Regions from separate parts of the Streptomyces laurentii genome, predicted to be linked through region 3. Evidence: riboswitches for the same ligand, from Rfam matches in the RefSeq annotation. Region 3 holds a riboswitch; each other region holds the start of a gene.
The links. Region 3 has a riboswitch for cobalamin ahead of ABZ693_RS31975 (CbtB domain-containing protein). Riboswitches for the same ligand answer to the same signal wherever they lie in the genome.

Region 1: another riboswitch for cobalamin. It lies ahead of ABZ693_RS00520 (ribonucleoside-diphosphate reductase subunit alpha); the one in region 3 lies ahead of ABZ693_RS31975 (CbtB domain-containing protein).
Region 2: another riboswitch for cobalamin. It lies ahead of ABZ693_RS08820 (ABC transporter substrate-binding protein); the one in region 3 lies ahead of ABZ693_RS31975 (CbtB domain-containing protein).

Annotation. Positions count from the first base shown of each region.
Region 1 is NZ_JBEYHT010000001.1:110,362-114,364, reverse strand. It holds gene ABZ693_RS00530 (hypothetical protein) at 2-646, shown strand; gene ABZ693_RS00525 (GNAT family N-acetyltransferase) at 667-1,185, shown strand; adenosylcobalamin-variant (AdoCbl-variant) riboswitch at 1,266-1,364, shown strand; gene ABZ693_RS00520 (ribonucleoside-diphosphate reductase subunit alpha) at 1,514-3,895, shown strand; gene ABZ693_RS00515 (ribonucleotide-diphosphate reductase subunit beta) at 3,895-4,003, shown strand, end outside.
Region 2 is NZ_JBEYHT010000009.1:147,150-151,152, forward strand. It holds gene ABZ693_RS08815 (FecCD family ABC transporter permease) at 1-919, opposite strand, end outside; gene ABZ693_RS08820 (ABC transporter substrate-binding protein) at 916-1,908, opposite strand; cobalamin riboswitch at 1,988-2,191, opposite strand; partial or broken gene ABZ693_RS08825 (phosphotransferase) at 2,478-2,582, shown strand; partial or broken gene ABZ693_RS08830 (aspartate aminotransferase family protein) at 2,885-3,319, shown strand; gene ABZ693_RS08835 (MFS transporter) at 3,623-4,003, shown strand, end outside.
Region 3 is NZ_JBEYHT010000077.1:12,133-16,135, reverse strand. It holds gene ABZ693_RS31985 (glycosyltransferase family 2 protein) at 1-694, shown strand, start outside; gene ABZ693_RS31980 (CbtA family protein) at 771-1,670, opposite strand; gene ABZ693_RS31975 (CbtB domain-containing protein) at 1,686-1,907, opposite strand; adenosylcobalamin (AdoCbl) riboswitch at 1,957-2,105, opposite strand; gene ABZ693_RS31970 (histidine phosphatase family protein) at 2,189-2,746, shown strand; gene ABZ693_RS31965 (GntR family transcriptional regulator) at 2,776-3,132, opposite strand; gene ABZ693_RS31960 (SdpI family protein) at 3,135-4,003, opposite strand, start outside.

The sequences.
Region 1 (4,003 bases), on a different contig from region 3:
GATGAACTCCCGTGCGATATCCGCCTGCTGTCTGCTGCTCGTGCCCCTGAGCCTGGCCCTCGCCGGCTGCGGCACCGAGACCGGCACCACCGCCGGTGACCCGGCCGGCCAGGCGACCGGCACCCCGACGCCCGGTGCGCCGCCGAGGGCCGAGCTGGAGGAGCGCGCCCGGTACGCGCAGGTGGACCCGAAGCACGTGTACGTCACCGAGGCCGACGGCTTCACCCTCGCCCGCCAGTCGGCCGGGGTCGTCGGCGACGACGGCTTCCAGGCCACGTACGTCGCCCCGGACGGCACCCAGATCACGCTCACCGCCGAACGCGGCACCTTCGGCGACAAGGAGTGCGCCGCCACCTCGCGGGGCGACCGCTGTACGGCGGAGAAGCCCGGCTGGTACCGCGTCTCCGCCGAACGGCACACGTACATCCGCGCCGAGGGCGGCGTACGCATCGAGGTCGGCGCCCCGCCCACCGTCCGCAAGGACCTGCTGCGCGCCGCCGCCGAGCACGCGCACCGCGCCGACGACCGCGAACTGGACGGCGTCCTGCCCGAGAAGCCGGCCGGCGGCCGGCAGCCCGTCGAGCGCGGCGACCTGCCGCCCGTGGGCGACGGAGCGCCCGACAACAGCGTGGGCGTGGGCGGCTGATCCTCGGCAGAATGCGCCGCATGGACTTCACGATCAGGACCGCACGACCCGACGACTACGAGACACTCGGCGAGATCACCGTACGGGCCTACCGCGACGACGGTTTCCTCGCGTTCGGCGAGGACGACGAGTACGCGCACCTGCTGCGCGACGTGGCCGGGCGCGCCGCCGACGCGGAGGTGCTCGTCGCGGCCGACGAGGCGGGGACGGTCCTCGGCGGGGTGACCTTCACCACCGGCGACGGGAAGTGGGCGGACATAGCCGGCCCGGACGAGGCCGAGTTCCGGATGCTGGCCGTCGGCCACGAGGGCCGCGGCCGGGGCGTCGGCGAGGCGCTCGTACGGGCGTGCGTCGAGCGCGCGCGGGCCGTCCCGGGCTGCGCGCGGATCGTCCTGTCCACCCAGCAGTCGATGGCCGGGGCGCACCGGATCTACGCGCGCGTGGGCTTCGTCCGCGCCCCGGAACGCGACTGGCAGCCCCTCCCGGGGGTGGACTTCACGCTGCTCGCCTACGCCCTGGAGCTCGGGAACACGCCGTAGGACACAAGGGACGGAAGCGCCCGACACACAACATGTGGGGGGTGCCATGAGCGGTGCCCCCCACATGTATGCTCATCTCGCTGTCGTCGCAGGGGAATCCGGTGGAAGTCCGGAACTGTCCCGCAACGGTGTACTTCGTGCGCTTATGCAGGAAGGAAAGTCCGAGGACCTGCCGACAGCGCGCCCGGTCCGTCCGTTCCGGGTGCCACAGACGTCCGGGCCTCGCGGAGTGGGCCGGTGGACGCGGCGCGCCGTGCGTATCCTCCCGGCCCCCGCACGTCCCCGTTCCCCCGCCGTGGCCCCGAGCCGAGCGAGGGAGAGCCCCCCAGTGACCATCGCGCCCGCAGATCCGGCTTCGGCCCCATCATCCGCGGACCAGGCGGCCGAGACCGACGGCCCGGGAACCGCGCTGCTGCGGATCCTGACCGATCTCACCGCCGACCTCCCCGACACCGACCCCGGCCGGGTCGCCGCCGCCGCGCTGCGCGGCCGGCATCCCGGCTCGGACACGGCGGAGCTGCGCGAGCTCGCGACCGAGGCGGCCGCGGGGCTGATCGCCGAGGACCCGGCGTACTCCCGGCTCGCCGCCCGGCTGCTCACCCTGACCATCGCCGAGGAGGCGGCCGGGCAGGGCGCGGTCTCCTTCTCCGCCTCCGTCGCCACCGGTCACCGCGAGGGCCTGATCGCCGACCGCACCGCCGCGTTCGTCACCCGGCACGCGGCCCGGCTGGACCTGACCATCGACGCGGCCGCCGACGACCGCTTCGGCTACTTCGGCCTGCGCACCCTCTACTCCCGCTATCTGCTGCGCCACCCGATCACCCGCAAGGTCGTCGAGACGCCGCAGCACTTCATGCTGCGCGTCGCCGCCGGTCTCGCCGAGGACGACAGCGTGCGCGCCCTGGACGAGGTCGCGGCGCTGTACGGGCTGATGAGCCGGCTCGACTACCTGCCGTCCTCCCCCACCCTCTTCAACTCCGGCACCCGCCACCCGCAGATGTCGTCCTGCTACCTCCTCGACTCCCCGAAGGACGAGCTGGACTCCATCTACGACCGCTACCACCAGGTGGCGCGCCTGTCGAAGCACGCGGGCGGCATCGGCCTCGCGTACTCCCGGATCCGCGCCCGCGGTTCGCTGATCCGCGGCACCAACGGGCACTCCAACGGCATCGTCCCGTTCCTGAAGACGCTGGACGCCTCGGTCGCCGCGGTGAACCAGGGCGGCCGGCGCAAGGGCGCCGCCGCCGTCTACCTGGAGACCTGGCACGCGGACGTCGAGGAGTTCCTGGAGCTGCGCGACAACACGGGCGAGGACGCCCGGCGCACCCACAACCTGAACCTGGCGCACTGGATCCCGGACGAGTTCATGCGCCGGGTGAACGCGGACGCCGACTGGTCGCTGTTCTCGCCGGCCGACGTGCCCGAGCTGGTCGACCTGTACGGCGCGGAGTTCGACGCCGCCTACCGCGCGGCCGAGGCGGCGGGCCTGGCCCGCAAGACGCTGCCGGCCCGCGAGCTGTACGGCCGGATGATGCGCACCCTCGCGCAGACCGGCAACGGCTGGATGACGTTCAAGGACGCCGCCAACCGGACCGCGAACCAGACCGCCGAGCCCGGCGCGGTCGTCCACTCCTCGAACCTCTGCACCGAGATCATCGAGGTCACGGACGACGGCGAGACCGCGGTGTGCAACCTCGGCTCGGTCAACCTGGGCGCCTTCGTCGACACCGAGGCCGGCGAGCTGGACTGGGAGCGGCTCGACGCGACCGTCCGTACCGCCGTCACCTTCCTCGACCGGGTCGTCGACATCAACTTCTACCCGACCGAGCAGGCCGGCCGCTCCAACGCGACCTGGCGGCCGGTGGGTCTGGGCGCCATGGGCCTCCAGGACGTGTTCTTCCGGCTGCGGCTGCCGTTCGACTCGGCCGAGGCGCGGGCGCTTTCCACCCGGATCGCCGAGCGGATCATGCTCGCCGCGTACGAGGCGTCCGCCGACCTCGCCGAGCGCCACGGCCCGCTGCCGGCCTGGGACCGCACCCGTACGGCCCGCGGTGTCCTGCACCCGGACCACTACGACGTGGAGCTGACCTGGCCGGAGCGCTGGGCCGCGCTGCGCGCCCGGATCGCCGCCGTCGGCATGCGCAACAGCCTGCTGCTCGCCATCGCGCCGACCGCGACGATCGCCTCGATCGCCGGTGTCTACGAGTGCATCGAGCCGCAGGTCTCCAACCTGTTCAAGCGCGAGACCCTGTCCGGCGAGTTCCTCCAGGTCAACGCGTACCTGGTGGACGAGCTGAAGCGGCTGGGCGTGTGGGACGCCGAGACCCGGGAGGCGCTGCGCGAGTCGTCGGGCTCGGTGCAGGACTTCGCCTGGGTGCCGGCCGAGACGCGCGCGCTGTACCGGACGGCCTGGGAGATCCCGCAGCGCGGTCTGATCGACATGGCGGCGGCCCGCACCCCGTTCCTGGACCAGGCGCAGTCACTGAACCTGTTCATGGAGACGCCGACCATCGGCAAGCTGTCGTCGATGTACGCCTATGCCTGGAAGCAGGGTCTGAAGACCACGTACTACCTGCGGTCCCGGCCGGCCACCCGGATCGCCCGCGCCGCGCGCGCCACCACCCCCGTGCCCGCGCAGGCGCAGGCGCCCGACGCGGACGCCATCGCCTGCTCCCTTGAGAACCCCGAGTCCTGCGAGGCCTGCCAGTAATGTCCGACACCCAGAAGAACCTGCTCGACCCGGGCTTCGAACTGACCCTGCGTCCGATGCGCTACCCGGACTTCTACGAGCGCTACCGCGACGCCATCAAGAACACCT
Region 2 (4,003 bases), on a different contig from region 3:
CCGACATGGGCAGCAGGAGGGCGTGGCGCGGGCCGCAGACCAGGCGGACGACGTGCGGCACCACCAGGCCGACGAACCCGATGACGCCGGTGTGGGCGACCAGGCACGCGGTCAGCAGCGCGGCCGTGGCGATCAGGGCCCAGCGGGTACGCTCGACGTGGACGCCGAAGGAGCGGGCCGCGGTCTCGCCGAACGCGAACGCGTCCAGGTCCCGGGCGGCCGCGACCATGAACACCGTACCGACGACGGTCACCACGGTCAGGAAGACGGCCGTGTGCCACCGCACCCCGGCCACCGAGCCCAGCGTCCACTCCATGACGCCGCGGGCGGCGTTGCGGTCGCCGAGGACGAGCACGACGAACGAGGTGTACGCGCCGCATATCTGCCCCACCGCGATGCCGGCCAGCACGGTCCGCGAGGCCGGCAGGGACCGGCTGCGCGCCCCGGCCAGTGCCAGCACGACGACGACGGCGATCAGGGCGCCGGCGAAGGCGGCAGCCGGGAGCGCGCTGACCGCCGCGGCGCCGGAGACTCCGACGCCGAGGACGATCACGGTGACCGCGCCGACGGCGGCGCCGTTGGAGATCCCGAGCAGGTAGGGGTCGGCCAGGTCGTTCCCTGTCAGGGTCTGCAGCACCGCGCCGCAGACCGCGAGTCCCGCGCCTGTCGCGGCGGCTCCCAGGACCCGTGGCAGCCGTAGTTGCCAGATGATCTGGTCGTCCAGCAGCGTGACGTGGGAGTCGCCGAGGCCGAGCCGGCGCAGGACGACGTCGGCCACGATGCGCGGCGGCTCGTGGACCGATCCCACGGCGAGGCCGAGCAGGACGGTGACCAGCAGCAGGAACACGGCAACGGCCAGGGCCGCCGCCGCGCGGCGCGCTCCTGTGGGCCGTGCGGCGGGACGATCTGCCGCGGTCATGAACGCGGGTGCAGCTTGCCGAGGCCGGCCGAAACCCGGGCGGCACCGCCGGCGAGCAGCACGCCGGGCGTCGACTCGGAGAAGGGCACGACCACGAACGCACGGTTCCGGACGGCGCTGAGCTTGCTCAGTACCGGGTCGTGATCCAGGTAGTCGATCTTGGCCTGTGCGGTGTCCCAACTGGCGTCCGCAAGCACGATGGCGTCCGGGTCCGCCGCGGCCACCCGCTCCCAGCTCACGCTCTTCCAGCCGCCGGGCAAGGTGCCGAAGATGTTGTGGGCGCCGACGGCGTCAAGCACGAGCTGGGGGCCGCCATGGCCGGCGCCGACGAGCGGAGTCTTCGTGCCCGAGTCGTACCAGAGCACGTTCAGGCCCTTGCCCGCCGCCTTGGCCGCGAGTTCCGAGAGCTCCTGCTTCTGATCCTTCTGGATGGCGGCGGCTCGTGGTTCGACACCGAAGACCTTGGCGATATCGCCCAGTTCGTCCCAGACCGCCTGGAAGGACGCCGGCGGCACCTGCTTGCTGTCGGCGCAGCCGAACGGCGACAGATAGGACTCGACGCCCTGGGAGCTCAGATCCGCCCGTGTGCCCGCCACCTTGTCGGTGAACGCGCTGGAGTAGGAGGCGTAGAGGAAATCCGGACGCGCCGCGAGAAGCTTCTCCTTGGCCGGGTACTCCTTGGAAAGCACCGGGACGGCTTCGTAGGCCGCCTTCCATTTCGCCGGGACCGCGTCGTCGAGGTACGCCGTTCCGGCCATCCGGTTCTGCAGACCGAGAGCCAGGGCCACTTCGGTGGCGCCCTGGTTGAGGGTGACCAGCCGGCTCGGTGGTGCCGCCACGGTCGTGGTGACGCCACAACTGCTCACGCTCACCGGCGCTCGACGGCCGCTCCCGGCCGCCTCGGCGGGCTTGTCGGCCGCGGGCGCACCCGTACAGGCGCTGAGCGCCCCGACGAGCAGGAGTGCCGCAGCGGCAAGGCCGGAGCGCATGGGGCGCGCCGGGCGTATGGAACGTTCACTTCGAAACGGGCGCAAGGGACCCCCAGGCACGTGTTCTCCAACCCTCGTGGAACATGTCGCGCCGTGGCCGGTCTCCTGGCTTCCGCATCAACGCTTCACGACCGGCCTTCCCGGGGGCTCGTCTCCGATCCACCCAGTGGCCCTGACCGCTCCGGGAGCCGTCAGCGAGGGCCGCGGAACTCCGCAGCTACAGTGGCGAGGGCCGCACCGGCTTTCAACCGGTTTCCCGTACACCACGGCGGCGACAGGCTACCAAACCACCGGGAGTCCGGCCGTGAGGGGAAGAGTCCCGGCCCTCGGCATGGTTCCCGTGTCGGCCTCGGCCTGATTCGAGTGTGACGACCACTCCGCTGCGGGGCGCGGTACATCGAGCGTGGCACCACGGGTGACCAACGTGAAGCCTCCGGCGATTACGGATCTGATCTCGTGGTGAGACCTGTTCCGGCCAGGTGTTTCACGGCTGTTCTGATTCAGGTGCACCAGGACGGGGGTCAACAGTGCACGAGCTCCGTTCCGCAGTCGTGCTCGTCACGGGTGTCATGGCGTCCGGGAAGTCCACCGTGGCCCAACTGCTGGCCGAGCGACTGCCGGGCTCCGTGCACCTGCGCGGCGACGGCTTCCGGCAGATGATCGTGTCCGGTCGCTGCCGCTCGGCCTCACTCAAGACCAGCGGCTCCAGCCTGTTGTCACCCACAACCCACAACCCACAACAGACCGAAACCAAGCGCCGCCCGTCAGCCAGACCCCCGAATTGGTACGGAAATCGACTCATGTGGTGACGAACCAACTCCCAACCAGATCACTAGGACTGGCCCGAACCCTCCCTTACGGTGGGCGAGTTGATCGTCGCACCCTCGGGGAGGCGGCTTCCCCCTCCCAGCATCTGGGACGACGCCCATGCCCCGAGCCCACCGCCCCGGACCCCGCGGGCACCCCGCCGGGTCGGTCCGGACCCGGCGGCGAACCGGACCTGAGCCTGGTGCTGCATGTCGCCGACGAGATGCGGGAGCGCGGCTGGTACCTCCAGCCCCAGCTCTCCTTCGACGGTCTGCCGCCCAATCTGCACCTGACGCTCACTACGGCGACCGTCGACCGGGTCGGCGCGCTCCTCGCCGACCTCACCGGCTCCCTCGCCGCGGCGCGGGCTCTCGAACCGGTCGTGGTGGATCCGGGGCTGAGGGACCTGGCCGAGGGCCTCGACCCCGACACGCTCACCCCGGAAGAGGTGGCCGGGTTCCTGGCCTTCGCCGGCCTGGGCAGCGCTGACGGTCAAGGGCTGCCGTCGCGGATGGCACCGGTGCTGGCCTTGCTGGACGCGCTGCCACCACGTCTGAAGGAGCGGCTGCTGGCGGAGTTCATCGGGTCCCTGTTCCGCGTCTGAGGCGTCGGAGTCGTCGGACGCGCCGGGCGTCCCAGGGGCCGGCGCCGCCCGTCACCGGCCGATCGGGAGTTCCGCCGGGGGGATGGGCGGCCCGTACGCTCCCCTCCTCGGTGGTCATTTTCGGCCAAGGCCCGAAGGGGCCTGTCGATCTTGCTTCCCTCTCGGTACCCCGTCCGGTGATGCTGGGGCGCGGTGGACACCCCACCAGGCAGCGGGACTTCCGCCCACGGGGCTCGCGGACCTCCCGACGACGTGCCGTGCGCCGGACCGCCGGACCGGGCACGGACCAGAACGGTGACACCCATGCTCGAACTGCTCAAAGACCGCACGTACCTCCGCTACTGGCTGGCGGTCGTGGCGTCGTTCCTCGGGGACGCCATCACCAAGATCACCTTGATCTACGTGGTGGCGACCGGGACGTCGAACCCCGTCCTGTACGTGTCCCTCGTCGTCATCGCCCAGTTGCTGCCGTCCGGGGTGCTCGGCGCCTTCGTCGGCCCGCTGGCCGACCGGGTGCCGGCCCGGGTCCTGATGGTCGGCTCGGACCTGGTCCGGGCCGTCCTGGCGCTGCTGATGATCGCCGTCCGGGACTCGCCGCTGCCGCTGCTGGCGCTGATCCTGCTGAGCGGCATCGGCAAGGCGGTCTTCGAGACGGCGCGGATCAGCGCGGTGCCGCTGATCGTG
Region 3 (4,003 bases):
CGTCGCCTGGCAGCTGGCGGGCCGGCCCGGCAAGACCGTGGTGCGCGGCGCCAAGGCATATGCCGCGCCGCCGTTCCCGGCCGCCGACTCCCCGGAGTACGAGGAACTGTGCGAGATCACCGGCTCGGTGATCGGCGCCAGCCCGCGCCGTCGCGTCGACAAGCTCGCCTGGCGCGGCACCGTTCTCGACCTGGAGGGGTACGCGTACATCGACCAGGTCGACACGCGGGACCTGGTCACCGAGGTCGTCCTCACGCAGGCCGGCTCCGGCCGGAGGCTCGTCTTCCCCGTCGAGCACGTGCCGTCGCCGCATATGACGGTCAGCCGCGGCAAGGAGACGTACGACTACGGCCGGGCCTGCTTCCGGACCTCCGTCGACCTCGGCACCGCCGACGGCGGAGCCGCGCTGGGCCAGGGCGACTGGCACGTCTCGCTGCGCTGTACGGCGGGCCGCCTGTCGGCCGAGGGCGGTCTCGGTTCCGCGCTCGGCGGCAAGGTCAGCAAGCGGGCCGACGAGCACGCCGTCACGCTGCCCGGAGCCGCGTCCCGCAAGCCGCACACGGTGCGCGTCGGCCCCCGCGACACCGAGCTGGTGCTCCAGCTGAAGCAGGCGCCGTCCGCCCTGTCCGCGTACGCCTTCAGCTTCGGCTGGAAGGCCGCCCGCGCGGTCCGCAAGCGCATCGACTGGCGCTGATTCCCCGGCAGCCGACGACACGACGGCCCCGGGCCCGTACCCCTTACGGTGTACGGGCCCGGGGCCGTCGCGCTGCTCAGGCCACGGGGGCCGGGGTGCGGGCCGGGTCCGCGGTACGGGCGGCCGGTGGTGCCAGCAGCCGCTCGGCGAGCGGGCCGAAGGCGAGCGCGAACGCCACCCACAGTGCCGCCTGGACGCCGAGGCTCGCGAGCCGGAACTCCCACAACACGGCCGCGGGGAACCCCGGTCGCACGGAATCCCCGTTGCCGGGCAGGAACACGCAGGCCACCGCGACCGCGGCGACGAAGCCCGCGCCCGCGACGACCGTCGCGTTCCAGTTGCCGAGGCGCGGGGCGAGCCGGCGGCCCGCGACGACGGCGGCGATGCCGAGCAGCACGCTCAGCAGGATCATCAGGAAGTACAGCGAGGTGCGCTGCCCGATGGTGTCCGGATTGCCGACGGCCGGTGGGGTCGCCGGGTACTTCAGATACGGCACCAGGGTGACCGTGGTGAAGGCCGCCGCCGCGACGAGCGCCGCGGTGGCCCTCGGACCGAAGCGGCCCACCCGTCCCAGCACGAAACAGAACGCGAGGGACGCGATGCCGCCGAGGGCGACGCCGTAGACGAGGACACCGGTGGCGAGACCCGCCGTGGACTGGAGGTCCCGGCTGACGATCTCCTCCTCCTCGTGCCCTCCGGCCTCGTGCCCTCCGGCCTCGTGCCCTCCGGCCTCGTGCCCTCCGGCCTCGTGACCGGTGGCCGGGGGAGCCGCGGATCCGTGGCCCGCGGCGTGTTCCGCCGCGGCGCCGGCCTCCTCGACCGCGATGGAGGCGTCGACGGACGGTTCACCGGCGACGTAGGCCACGGCGAAGGCGAACAGTCCGGCGATCAGGCCCGCGAGCATGCCGCGGACCAGCAGTTTCCCGACGAGAGAGCCCAGCGGGGCCCGGCCGTCGGGAGTGGAAGGGGACGACATGGATGCGACGTCCCCTCAGTGGCAGGGGAATCCGAGCAGATGACGCCCGTCGTGCACCCACTCGTGCACGTCGCTGCCCGCGAAGACGGACAGGGCGCCCTGTTCGGCACCGACGAAGTAGAGCGCGACGAGCATCAGCAGACCGCCGAACAGTGCCCAGGGCAGCACGGAACGGACCGGCAGGGACACCGGAACGGTGACGGCGGGGGTGGTCGGTACGGCGGCGGACGCCGCGATGGCCTCGGCCATGGTGGAACCTCCTCGGGAACTCGCGTCCCATACGGTGGTGCGCGACGACGGCGTCAGGTCTGACTCGCCGCCGCCGGGCACGCGGTAGGGGTACCGGATGCGTGGACCGGGAGCGGCACACAGTGGCGCGACCGTGCCGGATTCCCACCGGACTTCCGTCTCGCCGTCGTCGATCTATGGAAATGTCAACCGACGGTACCGCGCCGGACACGCTGCGCCAAGAGTGCCGAACTCCCGGCCCGCTTCCGGCCGTTGAGGGATGGATCACCATGACGACACGACTCACGCTGATCGCCCCGGCCCTGAACGCGGCGCTGCGCGAGGCCCGGTTCGACGACGCGGGGCCGGTGGAGGCGGAGCGGCGGCCGGTGTGCCCCGGGCCGCGGGTGCGGGTGGTCTGTTCGCCGTCCGGGCGGTGCCGGGCGACGGCCGCCGCGCTCGGCCTGGAGACGTACGCGGAGGAGCCGGCGCTCGCCGGGTGCGCGATGGGGCGCTGGCGGGGCCGCCGGCTCGACGAGGTGACCGCCGCCGAACCGGAGGCGGTGGCCGCCTGGCTCGGCGACCCGGGCGCCGCCCCGCACGGCGGTGAGTCGCTGCGGGAGCTGCGGGCCCGGGTGGCGGGGTGGATGGAGTCCCTGGAGGGCTCGGCGGACGGTGTGGAGAGGTGGGCGGTCGCCGAGCCCGACGTGATCCGCGCGGCCGTCGCGTACGCGCTCGGCGCGCCCGAGGAGACCTTCTGGCGCCTCGACGTACGCCCGTTGTCCCGTACGTCGTTGAGCGGCCGCGCCGGACGCTGGAACCTCCGGCTGGACACGCCGGTGGGGTGACGCGTGGCCGGCCCGGCCGGCCTGGGTGATCAGCTCAGGCTGGTACGGGTGAGTTCCAGGAACTCGTCGTCCGTCACGCCCAGCCGGCGGGCCTCGCCGACCAGGGCGTGCAGCCGCTCGACGAGGTGCGCCCGGTCCGGGGCCTGGGCGCCCGGCATGATCACGGCGCCGCGGCCCCGGCGCAGCTCGATCAGGCCCTCCTCGCGCAGTCGCTGGTAACCGCGCAGCACCGTATGGACGTTCACGCCGAGGGAGTCGGCGAGTTCGCGGGCGGCGGGCAGGCGTTCGCCGGGTTCGGCGCTGCCGTCGGCGAGGGCACCGCGCACGCAGGCGGCGATCTGGTCGCCGAGGGGTACGGCGGAGGTGGAGTCGACCCGGAAGAGCACGCTCAGATCCTCTCACCGGGCGCGTCGGCGGCGTCGGAAGCGGTCCGCTCGCGGAGGGTGTTGAGGAGCGCGGCCCCGGTGGCGGCGTCCGGCACGGTCACCGCGAAGTCCCGGCCGCTCGCCCGCCGTACGACGATCGCCTCGCCGGCGTGCAGCACGACCGCGGTGCCGTGGACCCGGACCCGGTAGCCCCAACCGCCGTAGTCCCGCAGTGGGTTGATGTCGCGAGCGGTCACCGCGGTGATGTCGTCGAACGGGACGCGGGTCCGGAAGGCGGGGAACACGGTGTACGTGACGGTCAGGCCGTGCCGGTCGACGGTCACCCGGACCCGGGCCAGGACGAGGCCGCTGGCGCCGATGACCAGGCCGAGCAGGCCGAGCAGGGCGAACGGCCAGGGGGCGAGGAGGAGAAGGCCGATTCCGGTGACGGTGAAGACGAGCGCGAGCACGGTCAGGAACAGGGACGAGGTGGTGCGCGACCAGCCCGCGACCTCGTGCGTGCCCAGTTCGATCCGTGCCGCCGCGTCGGGGTCGGTCTCCGGTACCGGGTCCTTCGGGACGAGGCGGGTGAGACCGAGGCCCACGAGCGCGGCGAGGCCGCCGATGACGAAGCCGAGGCTGATCATGGCGAGCGGGAAGCGGGCCTCGGACGCCTCGGCGGCGTCGAGGTTGCTCTTCAGGAACAGGTCGAGCAGCGAGCCGGTGAATCCGGCCGTGGCCCAGGCGCCCCAGAGCGCGGCGCGCCGCACCCAGAGGACCCAGCAGACGCCGGCGGCCAGCAGCAGGGCCGTGCTGACGGCGACGGACGTGCCGAGGCCGGTGTAGCCGTCGGGGCGGCCGTCGGCGCCGGAGAAGTGGGTGGCCAGCGGGT